Regions from separate parts of the Klebsiella sp. SYXHC3 genome, predicted to be linked through region 2. Evidence: predicted binding sites of a transcription regulator. Region 2 holds the regulator's gene; the other holds the start of a gene.
The links. Region 2 encodes PhoB, which activates phosphate uptake and scavenging genes when phosphate is short. Its sites were predicted from a motif close to CTGTCATAAAACTGNCNNAT; they were not measured.
Positions count from the first base shown of each region.

Region 1: the regulator PhoB is predicted to act here: its motif matches at 5,753-5,772, upstream of pstS (phosphate ABC transporter substrate-binding protein PstS).

Region 1 covers NZ_JBXUNG010000002.1:29,085-36,423, reverse strand. Annotated here, with positions in the region: gene AC2CGP_RS07170 (carbohydrate porin) at 1-579, opposite strand, end outside; gene phoU (phosphate signaling complex protein PhoU) at 1,056-1,781, opposite strand; gene pstB (phosphate ABC transporter ATP-binding protein PstB) at 1,831-2,604, opposite strand; gene pstA (phosphate ABC transporter permease PstA) at 2,651-3,541, opposite strand; gene pstC (phosphate ABC transporter permease PstC) at 3,541-4,500, opposite strand; gene pstS (phosphate ABC transporter substrate-binding protein PstS) at 4,626-5,666, opposite strand; gene glmS (glutamine--fructose-6-phosphate transaminase (isomerizing)) at 6,078-7,339, opposite strand, start outside.
Region 2 covers NZ_JBXUNG010000003.1:114,253-121,591, reverse strand. Annotated here, with positions in the region: gene brnQ (branched-chain amino acid transporter carrier protein BrnQ) at 1-1,035, opposite strand, end outside; gene phoR (phosphate regulon sensor histidine kinase PhoR) at 1,449-2,744, opposite strand; gene phoB (phosphate response regulator transcription factor PhoB) at 2,766-3,455, opposite strand; gene sbcD (exonuclease subunit SbcD) at 3,675-4,877, shown strand; gene sbcC (exonuclease subunit SbcC) at 4,874-7,339, shown strand, end outside.

The DNA of each region.
Region 1 (7,339 bases), on a different contig from region 2:
AGAATATTGCTGACCCACGTTGCCATCGAGCATCACGATGGCGTCCACACGTTTGTCGCCTTCCTGAAAAACACGCTGTTTAAGCTGTAAATCAAACCAGCCGGAATACTCGTTACCCAAACGGCCAAGCGAGCCGATGGCCCACGATTTTGGCGAGCCGTGCGAGGCAGTTCCCCAGCCAGAACGGTAATAGCCGTTATAGCTAAAGCCAATTTCATCTTTCACGAATTTACTAAAATCTTTCAGCGTCATGGCGCTATAGGCTGGCTCACCGCCCTGCGCCGGCTGTTCATTTTTGACCAGTACCGCGTCTGGCTTAACGGCCGCTTGGGTCGCCGTAGGCGCTTTCGCACTCTGGCTCTTCTGGCTATTTACCGGTTGCGACCAGGCGGCCCAAACCTGGTTTCTTTTTTTCTCCTGATCCTGATATTTCTTGAGTTCTTTTTGCGTGTCCTGAAGCGCTTTTTCCAGAAGCTCCAATCGTTGTTCAACCGTAAGCTGTCCGGCAATAAGATTTGTTGAATAACAAAGCGGCGCCAGCAAAACCATCGCCGAAGCGATCATATTTCTTCTAATCATAATAATCCCTTATATAAGCATTGGCGTAAATAAAACACGTAACGAATAAATAGCGTTATGTTTTTAATAAACTGCATTAATACCATTCCACGTAACTGCAGCTTTTATTTTCATGCCGAATAAGTGGCAAAAAAAACCTGAAGGAGACCATCTGCATTAACAGATAATCCTCTTCAGGTTTTGCCCGCTCATTGCGGTAGCAACCCTTATCAGCAAACCATTCAGCGTCTAAAACAAAAAAACCTGACATCGCCGTCTGGGGCAATATCAGGTTTTGCCTGCTGTCGCAGTAACAATCCATTTTAACCATCTGAGCTTCAGCGCTCAGTCAGTGAGAAGGATTGTTACGCGAGAAAATTTAAAACTCAAATAGCCAGAGTATTAATTGTGACAATAATCGCAGCAATATTTCAGAGATGCGCAAAATCATAGTCGATTCTGATAATTTCCTTTACCAGAATCGGCCACCATGATTTTTACTCTTTCGGATCTTTACCCGCGAGTAGTTTATCCAGTTCGTCGCCGCCTACGTGACGGAAATCCTGGCCTTTAACGAAGTAGAAAATATATTCGCAGATATTCTGGCAGCGATCGCCGATACGCTCGATGGAGCGCGCGCAGAACAGCGCGGTCAGAACGCTCGGAATAGTACGTGAATCTTCCATCATATAGGTCATCAGTTGACGCACGATGCCTTCATATTCCTGATCGACTTTCTTGTCTTCGCGATAGATACGTACCGCTTCATCAAGATCCATACGCGCAAAGGCATCCAGCACATCATGCAGCATCTGTACGGTATGGCGGCCTAGCGACTCCAGGCTCACCAGCAGCGGCTGGTGCTGCTGGGAAAACTTCTCCAGCGCGGTACGGCAGATTTTATCCGCCACGTCGCCAATACGTTCCAGCTCGGCGATAGTCTTGATGATCGCCATCACCAGCCGCAGGTCGCTGGCGGTCGGCTGACGTTTAGCGATGATGCGCACGCAGGCCTCGTCGATCGCCACTTCCATCATATTGACCTGCTTATCGCCATCGATTACGCGCTTCGCCAGATCGCTGTCCTGATTGTGCATCGCGGTGATCGCATCAGAAAGCTGTTGCTCCACCAGCCCACCCATGGTCATTACCTGGGTGCGAATGTACTCCAGTTCTGCGTTGAACTGGCCGGAAATATGTTTATTAAGATTTAAGTTATCCATGATGTCTCCTGATTGCCCATCGGGTTAGCACCTGAAAGCAGAAGGGCAATCAACCGTAGCGGCCAGTAATATAATCTTCAGTTTGCTTCTTAGCGGGCTTGGTAAACAGATCGTCCGTGTTGCTGAATTCAATCAGCTCGCCAAGATACATAAATGCCGTATGGTCGGAACAACGCGCAGCCTGCTGCATGTTGTGGGTAACGATAACGACGGTGTAATCCTGCTTCAACTCGGTGATAAGCTCCTCGATGCGCCCGGTGGAGATCGGGTCCAGCGCTGAGCAAGGTTCATCGAGCAGCAGCACTTCCGGGCGAATCGCGATACCGCGGGCGATACACAGACGCTGCTGCTGACCACCGGAGAGAGAATACCCGCTCTGGTGCAGTTTATCTTTGGTTTCATTCCATAATGCGGCTTTGGTCAACGCCCACTGCACGCGCTCGTCCATATCGGCGCGCGACAGCTTCTCGAACAGGCGCACGCCGAAGGCGATGTTGTCGTAGATGGACATCGGAAACGGCGTCGGCTTCTGGAATACCATCCCCACCTTCGCGCGCAGCAGCGCGATATCCTGGGTATTGGTGAGAATATTGTCGCCATCCAGCAGAATTTCGCCTTCCGCACGCTGCTCCGGGTACAGCTCAAACATCTTGTTGAACGTACGCAGCAGAGTGGATTTACCGCAGCCTGACGGGCCGATAAACGCCGTCACCTGGTTCTTAGCGATATCCAGGTTGATGTTCTTCAGGGCATGGAATTTGCCGTAGTAGAAGTTCAGGTCACGAACTGAAATTTTACCCGGATTCGCGTTCACCATACTCATCTCAATCTCTTCCTCATTCGGCGCCGCTTAGGCCGCGCCGCAAAAATTAACCGTGTTTCTTCTTCGCGAAGACAACGCGCGCCAGAATATTCAGCAGCAAGACGCACAGGGTGATAATCAATACCCCGGCCCATGCCAGTTGCTGCCATTCCGCGAACGGACTCATGGCAAATTTAAAAATGGTCACCGGCAGGTTGGCGATCGGCTGCATCATATCGGTGCTCCAGAACTGGTTGGAGAGCGCGGTGAACAGCAGCGGCGCCGTCTCCCCGGCGATACGGGCAATGGCCAGCAGGATACCGGTCATAATGCCGGATACCGACGCCTTAAGGGTGATCGCGGAAATCATCTTCCATTTCGGCGTCCCCAGCGCATAGGCTGCTTCACGCAGGCTATCCGGCACCAGCTTCAGCATGTTTTCAGTGGTACGAATCACGATTGGCACCTGCAGCAGCGCCAGCGCGATAACGCCCGCCCAGCCGGAGAAGTGCTGCATCTGCGCCACCACGATGGTGTAGACGAACAGCCCCACGACGATAGATGGCGCGGAAAGCAGAATATCGTTAATAAAGCGGATGATTTCCGCCAGTACCGACTTTCTGCCGTACTCCGCCAGATAGATACCGGCCATGATGCCAAGCGGCGTACCAAAAACGGTCGCCCACAGGATCAGCAGGCCGCTGCCCGCCAGGGCGTTCGCCAGACCGCCGCCCGCGGTATTCGGCGGCGGCGTCATTTCGGTAAACAGCGCCAGACTCATGCCGTCGATGCCACGCGTAATGGTCGACATCAGGATCCAGATAAGCCAGAAGAGGCCAAACGCCATGGTCGCCATCGACAGGGTCAGAGCGATACGGTTCTTCAGGCGGCGCTTAGCCTGCATCTTGCGACGGGATTCTGCCAGCGCGGCGGTGGTTTGCAATTCGATCGTTGCCATTAGCGTGCCCCCTCGTTCTTAGCGAGACGCATAATCATGAACTTCGACGCGGCCAGAACGATAAAGGTGATAACGAACAGGATCAGACCCAGTTCCATCAGCGCCGCTACGTGCAGGCCGCTTTCCGCTTCCGCGAATTCATTGGCCAGCGCCGAGGTAATACTGTTGCCCGGCATATACAGTGAAGCGCTGTCGAGCTGATAGGTGTTACCGATAATAAAGGTGACGGCCATGGTTTCACCCAGCGCGCGGCCCAGGCCGAGCATGACGCCGCCAATCACCCCGTTTTTGGTGAACGGCAGCACGATGCGCCAAATTACCTCCCACGTGGTGCAGCCGATCCCATATGCGGACTCTTTCATCATCACCGGCGTCTGCTCGAAGACGTCACGCATTACGGCGGCGATATAAGGAATGATCATGATGGCCAGAATGACGCCGGCCGCCAGGATGCCGATACCGAACGCCGGGCCGGCAAACAGCGCGCCGACAAACGGGATCGTCGAAAGGACGTTGCCGACTGGTTCCTGGAAGTAAGTCGCAAACAGCGGGGCAAAAATAAACAGGCCCCACATGCCGTATACGATACTCGGGATTGCCGCCAGCAGCTCAATAGCGATACCCAGCGGGCGTTTTAGCCAGGCCGGGGAGAGTTCAGTCAGGAACAGCGCGATGCCGAAGCTCACCGGAACGGCGATCAACAACGCGATAATTGAGGTAACCAGAGTCCCGTAAATCGGTACCAGCGCACCGAAGATTTCATTCGGCGCATCCCACTCTTTGGTCCACAAAAAGGAAAAGCCAAATTTCTGAATACTTGGCCATGAAGAGATGATGAGGGAAACGATGATGCCACCCAGCATCAATAGCACAATCAGCGCAGCCAGTTTCACCAGCGCGCTGAAGATCATGTCACCCTTTTTCCCCGGAGGGTTGAATGCCGGCTTGGTTGCAGCCATAGGTTACTCTTTAAGTTCGGGCCCAAAAAGCCAGCATTTTACTGAGCTTACGGGCAAAGGTAATGCTATACCCGAAATAATTCGAGCTGCTGGAAGCTAGCCGGCAGCTCGACATTCCGCGGGTATTAGTACAGCGCTTTACCGCTGCTGTCTTTCACGTTGGTTTTCCATGCGGCGCGAACCTGCTCAACCACGCTGTCCGGCAGACTGGCGTAATCCAGCGCATTCGCTTCTTTGCCGCCGTTTTTGTATGCCCAGTCGAAGAACTTCAGCACTTCCGCGGTATTCTCCGGCTTATTGGAAGCCTTGTGGACGAGGATGAAAGTGGTTGAGGTGATCGGCCATGCATTTTCACCTTTCTGGTTAGTCAGGTCCTGAGCGAAGGACTTGCTCCAGTCGATACCTTTCGCCGCATTAGCGAAGTTATCTTCCGTCGGGCTGACCGGTTTGCCGTCAGCGGACAGCAGTTTGGTGTAGGCCAGGTTATTCTGCTTAGCGTAAGCATACTCGACGTAGCCGATAGCGCCCGGCAGACGCTGAACGAAGGCTGCGATACCGTCGTTGCCTTTACCGCCCAGGCCGGTTGGCCAGTTTACGGTAGAGCCTGCGCCAATTTTAGATTTCCACTCTTCGTTCACTTTCGCCAGATAGCTGGTGAAGACGAAGGAAGTACCGGAACCATCCGCACGGCGAACCACGGCGATGTTCTGAGCCGGCAGCTTCAGGCCAGGGTTGAGTTTAGCGATCGCTTCGTCATCCCATTTTTTGATTTTGCCCAGATAGATGTCGCCGAGGGTTTTACCATCGAGCACCAGCTCGCCGGATTTAACGCCCGGCAGGTTAACCGCCAGCACCACGCCGCCGATAACGGTCGGGAACTGGAACAGGCCTTCCTGCGCCAGTTTGTCATCAGCCAGAGGAGCATCAGAAGCACCGAAATCCACGGTGTTGGCAATAATCTGTTTAACGCCGCCAGAGGAACCGATACCCTGGTAGTTAACTTTATTGCCCGTTTCTTTCTGATAGGTATCAGCCCATTTGGCATACACCGGAGCAGGGAAAGTTGCACCTGCGCCAGTCAGGCTTGCTGCTGCGAAAGCAGAGAAAGCGCTCATCGATAAGGTCGCGGCGACAACTGTTGCGACGGTGGTACGCATAACGTTCATAATGTCTCCTGCTGGGATTCGTAAACCGTTGTTTCGAAGCTATGGTGAGCAAAATAGGACAAACAGGTGACAGTAAAATGTACGAATTATGACAGTTTTATGACATGCCAGGGCAATGTAAGACAAGCCAAAATAAAATAAATTATATCAATGAATTACGATTTTATCTTTTGGTCATATGACAGGAAGATTTGGCTTTTATTACATGATTATGGATAGCGTAAAATCATCTGGCAACGTTGAGATGTTGGGCAACTCACTCCTAAAAAGATGGTTTTTTATAAGCAATGGCGGTAACGCTATCCGCAAACACACAATCAACCGCTGATAGCTGATAAAAAAATCCGGTATCCCTTGCAGAAATACCGGATTATAGCGTCACTCACAAGAGTGTCGGTCCGTACAGCCTGATTACTCTACGGTCACCGATTTCGCCAGGTTACGCGGCTGGTCAACGTCGGTGCCTTTGATCAGCGCAACGTGATAAGCCAGCAGCTGCAGCGGCACGGTGTAGAAGATCGGCGCAATCACCTCTTCGACATGTGGCATCTCGATGATGTGCATGTTGTCGCTGCCGCTGAAACCGGCGTCTCCATCGGCGAAGACGTACAGTTCACCGCCGCGGGCGCGAACTTCTTCAATATTGGATTTTAGTTTTTCCAACAGTTCGTTGTTCGGCGCCACAACGATGACCGGCATTTCGGCATCAATCAGCGCCAGCGGGCCGTGTTTCAGCTCGCCCGCCGCATAAGCTTCAGCATGAATGTAGGAGATCTCTTTCAGCTTCAGCGCCCCTTCCAGCGCGATCGGGTACTGATCGCCGCGGCCAAGGAACAGCGCGTGATGCTTATCGGAGAAACGTTCCGCCAGCTGTTCGATGCGCTTATCCTGCGACAGCATCTGCTCGATACGGTTCGGCAGCGCCTGCAGGCCATGCACGATATCCTGCTCGATAGCCGCATCCTGGCCCTTGAGACGCGCCAGCTTCGCCACCAGCATCAACAGCACGGTCAGCTGAGTGGTAAAGGCTTTGGTCGATGCCACGCCGATTTCGGTACCGGCTTTGGTCATCAACGCCAGGTCAGACTCGCGCACCAGCGAAGAGCCCGGAACGTTGCAGATGGCCAACGAACCCAGATAGCCAAGCTCTTTAGAGAGGCGCAGCGCCGCCAGAGTATCCGCCGTCTCACCGGACTGGGAGAGGGTGATCATCAGGCTGTTGCGGCGCACCGCGGATTTGCGGTAGCGGAATTCCGAAGCAATCTCGACATCGCACGGCACGCCGGCTAACGCTTCGAACCAGTAACGGGAGACCATCCCGGAGTTATACGAGGTTCCGCAGGCAACAATCTGGATATGCTCAACCTGCGACAGCAGCGCGTTGGCATTCGGCCCCAGCTCGCTGAGATCGACCTCGCCATGGCTGATGCGCCCGGTCAGGGTGTTCTTAATCGCGTTCGGCTGCTCATAAATCTCTTTCTGCATATAGTGGCGATAAATCCCCTTATCACCGGCGTCATACTGCAGATTAGATTCGATCTCCTGGCGATTCACTTCCGCGCCGGATTTATCGAAAATCACCACCGTACGACGGGTAACTTCGGCAATATCACCCTCTTCGAGGAAGATAAAGCGGCGGGTCACCGGTAGCAGCGCCAGCTGGTCAGAAGCGA
Region 2 (7,339 bases):
GGTTAACACCGGAATCGAGATCTGAATCAGATGGCTGAGCCCCAGGTTAGAAACCGCCATGGAGAACAGGCCGAGAATAAACACCAGCGAACGATACGACAGCGGCAGATACTGCGCGAAGAACTCAGCGCAGGCGCAGGTCAGGCCAACCGCGGTGACCAGACAGGCGATAAATATCAATGCCGCCAGCAGGAAGCTGCCCGCGCCGCCGAAGGTATGCTGCACGTAGGAGTGCAGAATAGCCGCGCCGTTTGCCGACTGATCGACCAGCGTCGCGCTATCGGAACCCAGGCGGAACAGCGCCAGGTACAGCAGCGTCAGGCCCACGCCGGCCATCAGACCAGCCCAGACGGTGTATCGGGTCAGCAATCGGGCTTCGCTAACGCCGCGGGAACGCGCAGCATTAACGATAACGATACCAAAGACCATCGCCCCCAGCGTGTCCATGGTCAGGTAGCCATTGACGAAACCATTAGAGAACGGCGCGGTACGATAGGCTTCCATCGCGTCGCTAATCGGGCCGGCCGGCCAGATAACCGCGGCCACCGCGAGCACGACCAGGGCGATAATTTTCAGCGGCGCCAGGAAATTGCCGACGGTATCCAGCAGTTTGCCCGGATAGAGAGAAACCAGAATCACCAGCGCGAAATAGATAACGCTATAGATAAGCAGCGGCAGCGCGCCGTCGCCGGTCAGCGGAGCAATCCCCACTTCAAATGAAACGGTGGCGGTACGCGGGGTCGCGAACAGCGGCCCAACCGCCAGGTAGCACACCACGGCCAGCAGAATGCCCGCAACTTTGCCGATTGGCGAGCTCAGACGCTCAACGCCGCCGCCGACTTTCGCCAGCGCGACTACCGTTAGCACCGGCAAACCCACGGCGGTAATCAGGAAGCCAATGGCTGCGGTCCAGACGTGTTCGCCGGCCTGTAAGCCAACCATCGGAGGGAAGATAATGTTGCCTGCGCCAACGAACAGCGCGAAGGTCATAAAGCCCAGCGCGATGATGTCGCGAGATTTTAACTGATGGGTCATAAATTCATTACTGCCTGTGGATGTGGTGTTGTAAAAAACGGAAAAATACCGTGCCTTCCTTTCGGGATGATACAGCGGCCATTGCCTGTAAACTCAGCGAGATATGCTCTCGAAGCGGCGTGGAAAAGAATTGTTTTTTGAATTACCACGCAAAAGCAGTCTTACCGGGACTGCATAGGGGGCAATTTAAACGCTTATAACGTTTTAAAGCAAGGTGGGATCGTAAAACCAGATGATTATGCTAACTATGATTTTGAACCTGGATTAATTGACCATAACGACGCAAAACGCGTGGCTAATCATGCGAACAATAAATAACCAGGCGTTCGTTTAATACGCAACGAAAAGTTGACTGCAAATGAAAATGACCAGCCGAAGCTGGTCATTGGCAAGGAAAGCTGACAGACGCCGCCTCAGGCGACATTTTTGGCAATTAAACGTTCCGGCAACAGGAAGCTAAAGCGCGTTCCCTTCCCGACCGTACTTTCGATTTCCAGCCGGCTTTCGTGATGGCTAACCGCATGTTTCACAATAGCCAGCCCTAAACCGCTGCCGCCGGTTTGCCGGGAGCGCGCCTTGTCGACGCGGTAGAACCGCTCGGTCAACCGGGGGAGATGTTCAGGCCCGATGCCAGGGCCGTTGTCCTCAACGCTAAACAGCGCGCCGTGTGGCGCCCGCTGCCAGCTGACGTGAATCTCAGTTCCCGCTGGCGTATGGTTAACGGCGTTGTACACCAGATTGGAAATCGCGCTGCGCAACTGCTCTTCGTTGCCCATCACCTGGAGAGTTTCATCGACGCTAAAGTGCAGCTGATGCTTACCCTGGCTGAGGGTTTGCGCCTCGCGCTCAACCACCCGCAGCATCATCGGGACGTCGATTTTATCATTCATCGCCAGCACCGGCGCGGCTTCAATACGCGAGAGCGTCAGCAACTGCTTCACCAACCCTTCCATCCGCTGCGTTTGCTCACGCATGGTATGCAGCGCTTTTTCCCGCGTCGGCCCTTCCAGCACCTGCTCCTGCATCATCTCGAGATAACCCTGCAGTACGGTGAGCGGCGTGCGCAGCTCGTGGCTGACGTTGGCGAAAAAGTTGCGCCGCGCGCCTTCCAACTGGTGCATTTGCGTGACATCGCGCGCCACCATCAACCACTGTTTATCGCTATAAGGCATCACGCGAATTTCCAGATGACGGGCGTTATTGAGCACCAGATTAAGGGGCTTGGTGAAATCACGGTTTTTCAGATAGTTAGCAAACTCTGGGTAGCGCAGCAGGTTGAGGATATTCTGCCCGCTATCGTCCGGCCAGCGTAGATTAAGGATTTGTTGCGCCAGGCCGTTACACCAGAAGATGGCGCCCTCTTCGGTGGTCAGCACCACCGCATCGGGTAAGGATTCCGCCCCGCTGCGAAAGCGCTTGATGAGGCTTCCCAGTTCGCGACGACGTTTTTTATTACGCATCTGCATTTGATGCAGACCATACAGCAGCGGTTCCCAACTGCCGCTTCCCGGCGGCGGCGTCATACTGCGATCGACCCACAGCCACCACGACAGACGTAACAAATTCCAGAAATGCCAAATAAGCAATCCGGTCACCGCCGCCAGTAAAAACCACGGCAGATGACCGAAAAACGCCCCGAGGATCAGGGCCGGTATACAACATAAGAAAAGCTCAAGCGCCAGCCTTTTCCATGACAGCCGTTCCAGCACGGGTCACACTCCTGTCAAAATTCAGAAACGGGCGGAGAAACGATATCCCGTGCCGCGAACCGTCTGTACCATCCGGTCATGGCCGCTATGTTCCAGCGCTTTGCGCAGGCGGCGAATATGCACATCCACCGTCCGGTCTTCAACGTAAACGTTGGTTCCCCAAACGTGATTCAGCAGCTGTTCACGGCTGTATACGCGTTCCGGGTGGGTCATAAAGAAGTGTAATAATTTAAACTCGGTCGGCCCCATATCCAGCGGGTTTTCACCGGTCATGACGCGATGCGAGGAGGGATCCAGGCTCAGCCCCTGCATCTCAATCACCTCTTCGACCGCCATTGGCGAAATACGCCGCATCACCGCCTTAATTCGCGCCACCAGCTCCTTCGGCGAAAACGGTTTGGTAATGTAATCATCCGCACCGGTTTCCAGACCGCGAACGCGATCTTCTTCTTCGCCGCGCGCCGTCAGCATCACCACCGGAATATCGCGGGTCATCGCTTCGCGCTTAAGCTGTTTAATAAACTGTAGCCCCGATCCGCCCGGCAACATCCAGTCAAGGAGAATCAAATCGGGCCAGGGTTCATTGAGTTGATTCACCGCACTGTCAAAATCTTCCGCCTCGACGGGCTGAAAGCCGTTTTGCTCCAGAACAAAGCAGACCATTTCGCGGATTGGAGCTTCATCTTCAACGACCAGAATTCTTCTCGCCATTATTTACCCTGTGTTTTTTAGCCATCAGTATAGAAGTGCGCGGCCATTATGCGTCAGATTTGTGACAGATTTATGAAAAAATGACCGTCTGATGAATGCGGATTTTGAATGATGACACGCACTTAACGCATCCAGTCTCGCGGTAATATGGCAAAAGGAATACGGGCGGCGGGATCGACGTTATAATGGCCGCCTGGCTTTTATCGCAACGGAATTTTTATGCGCATCCTTCATACCTCCGACTGGCACCTCGGCCAGAACTTCTATAGCAAAAGCCGCGCGGACGAACACGCCGCCTTTCTCGACTGGCTGCTGGCGCGCGCGCAGGAACACGAGGTGGATGCCATTATCGTCGCTGGCGATATTTTTGATACCGGCTCTCCGCCGAGCTACGCCCGCGAACTGTATAACCGTTTTGTCGTTCAGCTGCAGCAAACCGGCTGCCAGTTGGTGGTGCTGGCGGGCAACCACGATTCGGTAGCGACGTTAAACGAGTCGCGCGAAATTCTCGCCTTTCTGAAAACCACCGTGGTCGCCAACGCCGGCCACGCGCCCTTTATCTTGCCGCGGCGCGACGGCGAGCCCGGCGCGGTCTTCTGCCCGGTGCCGTTTTTGCGCCCGCGCGAACTGGTGGTCAGCCAGGCTGGCCACTCCAGCGGCGAAAAACAGCAGCAGTTGCTCACCGCCATCAGCGACTACTATCAGCAGCAATATCAGCAGGCCTGCGATCTGCGCGGCGAACGGGCACTACCGATTATTGCCAGCGGCCACCTCACCACCGTCGGCGCCAGCAAAAGCGACGCGGTCCGTGAAATCTATATCGGCACCCTCGACGCCTTCCCGGCCAACCGCTTTCCGCCCGCCGATTACATCGCGCTCGGCCATATTCATCGCGCCCAGTTGGTTGGCGGCTGCGAGCATATTCGCTACAGCGGTTCGCCGCTGCCGCTGAGTTTTGATGAAACCGGAAAAAACAAAAGCGTTAATCTGGTCTCATTCAGCGAGGGCAAGCTCAGTGAAGTCACCCCGCTAACGGTGCCGATCACCCAGCCGCTGGCGGTACTGAAAGGCGATTTCGCCAGCATCACCGAACAACTTCAGCAGTGGCAGGATAGCGCGCAGCAGCCGCCGGTATGGCTGGATATCGAAATCACCAGCGATGAATACCTGCACGATATCCAAAGAAAAATTCAGCAGCAGACCGAATCGCTGCCGGTGGAAGTGCTGCTGGTGCGTCGCAGTCGCGCCCAGCGTGAACGCATTCTGGCCGGCGTTCAGCGGGAAACGCTGAGCGAACTGCAGGTCGAAGAGGTGTTTGCCCGCCGCCTGGCGCTGGAAACTCTTGATGCTCCACAGCAACAGCGGCTGGAGCAACTGTTTACGGAAACGCTGCATAGCCTGAACGGTGAGGAACGCCTGTGAGAATCCTGAGCCTACGCCTGAAAAACCTTAACTCGCTGAAAGGCGAATGGAAAATCGACTTTACCGCTGAACCGTTCGCCAGCAATGGGTTATTCGCGATTACCGGGCCGACCGGCGCCGGGAAAACCACCCTGTTAGATGCTATCTGTCTCGCGCTGTACCACGAAACGCCGCGCCTGAGCAGCGTATCGCAATCGCAAAACGATCTGATGACCCGCGACACCGCCGAGTGCCTGGCGGAAGTTGAATTTGAGGTCCGGGGCACCGCCTATCGCGCCTTCTGGAGCCAGAACCGCGCCCGCAACCAGCCGGATGGCAATCTACAGGCGCCGCGCGTTGAGCTGGCGCGCTGCGACGACGGGAAAATTCTTGCCGACAAGGTCAAAGATAAACTGGAGCTGACGGCATCAATTACCGGCCTCGACTATGGGCGCTTTACCCGTTCAATGCTGCTTTCGCAGGGGCAATTCGCCGCTTTCCTCAATGCCAAACCGAAAGAGCGCGCCGAGCTGCTGGAAGAGCTGACCGGGACTGAAATTTACGGGCAAATTTCCGCGCAGGTCTTTGAAAAACATAAACTCGCCCGCATTGAGCTGGAAAAGCTGCAGGCGCAGGCCTCCGGCGTCGTACTGTTAAATGATGAGCAGCAGCAGGCGTTACAGCAAAGTTTGCAAGTACTTACTGCTGAAGAACAGCAGCAGCTTGCCGAACAGACCTGCCAGCAAAATGGCCTACAGTGGCTGCGCCGCCGTCAGGAGCTAAACGCGGAAGCCACCCAGGCGCAGGCTGCTTTACAGCAGGCGCTGCTGGCGCAGGAAGCCGCCGCGCCGCAGCTGGCGGCGCTACAAACCGCGCAGCCGGCAGAGCAACTGCGTCCATTATGGTCGCGGCTGCAGGAACACAGTAGCGCGCTGGCGCAAACTCGCCGTCAGGTTGAGGAAGTAAATACTCGCTTACAGGACAGCCTGCGCCGTCGCGCCGGGATCCGCCTGGCTGCCCAACAACGTCTGGCTCAACTAGAATCCAGCCAGCAATCGTTAAATGAGTGGCTTAAAGCGCACGAGCGATTCCAGCAGTGGAGCACGGCGCTGGCAGGCTGGAAAGCCACCTTCCAGCAGCTTAACCGCGACGCTCAGCAAGAGTTGACGCTACAGCAGCGCCTGCAGGATGCCAGCCGTAAGCTCGGCGAATTGCCGGCCACTGCGCTGACTCTGGATGGAGAACAGGTCAGCCGCGAGCTGACACAGCATGCCGCCGCCCGCCCGCTGCGCCAGCAGCTCTCAACCCTCCATCGCCAGCTGCAGCCGCTGTTCCTGCGTCTGCGGCAGCTACAGAGCGCGGAAAACGCCTCACAGCAGGAAAAAGAGAAGCTTGAAGCCGCGCTACAACAGCGTCGTCAGGCGTGGAAGGAAAAAAATCAACAGCTCAGCGATGTAAAAGCCATCTGCGAACTGGAAGCGCGTATCGCCGGGCTGGAAGCCGAGCGCGCCCGCCTGCAGCCGGGCGCGCCTTGTCCACTGTGCGGTTCTGAACATCATCCGGCGGTCGCGGAATACCAGGCGCTGGTGCCCGGCATCAACCAAACTCGCCGCGACGCGCTGGAGCGTGACGTGCGACAGCTGGCGGAAGAAGGCGCGCAGCTGCGCGGCCAGCTTGAAGCGTTGCTTAAACAACAACAAAAAGACGCTGACGAGAAAACATCGCTTCTGCAGCAGGAGCAAGCGCTCACCTCTCAATGGCAAGCCACCCTCGCGGAATTAGCGATTACGCTGACGCCGCAGGATGATATTGCCGGCTGGCTGGATAGCCAACAGCAGCATGAACAGCAGCTGTATCAGCATCAACAACGGCTGGCCTGGCAGGCGCAACAGCAGGAGAGCCAGCTGCAGCTGCAGCAGTTACAGCAGGATCTCGAACAGCGCCGTCGCGCGCTGCAGGCGGAGCTGGACGTTTATACCCTGGCGCTGCCGCCTGCCGCGGAGGCTAACGACTGGCTGGCCCAGCGTGAAGCCGAAACCCGCGGCTGGCAGGCGAAACAAAATGAAGCCGCCGCGCTGCAGGAACAGCGCCAGCAGCTAACGCCGCTGCTGGAAACCCTGCCTGAGTCAACGGAAGCCGCGGATCCCGCGCCGCTGGAGGGCTGGCGGCAGGTGCATGATGATTGCCTGGCGCTACAGAGCCAGTGGCAAACGCTGGGCCAGCAAGAAAGCCAGCAGCAGGCACAGGTGAAGGAAAGCGAAAAGCAGTTTACTGCCGCGCTGGCCGCCAGCCCGTTTGCCGACCAAGCGGCCTTTCTTGCCGCTTTGCTTGACGAGGCAACCCGCCAGCGGCTGGAACAACTCAAGCAGACGCTGGAAAAAGAAGTTCAGCAGAACCAAACGCTGGCCCTGCGGGCGCAGACGTCGCTTGAACGCCATCAGCAACAGCCGCCCGCCGATATTGATATTAACCAGCCGCTGGAG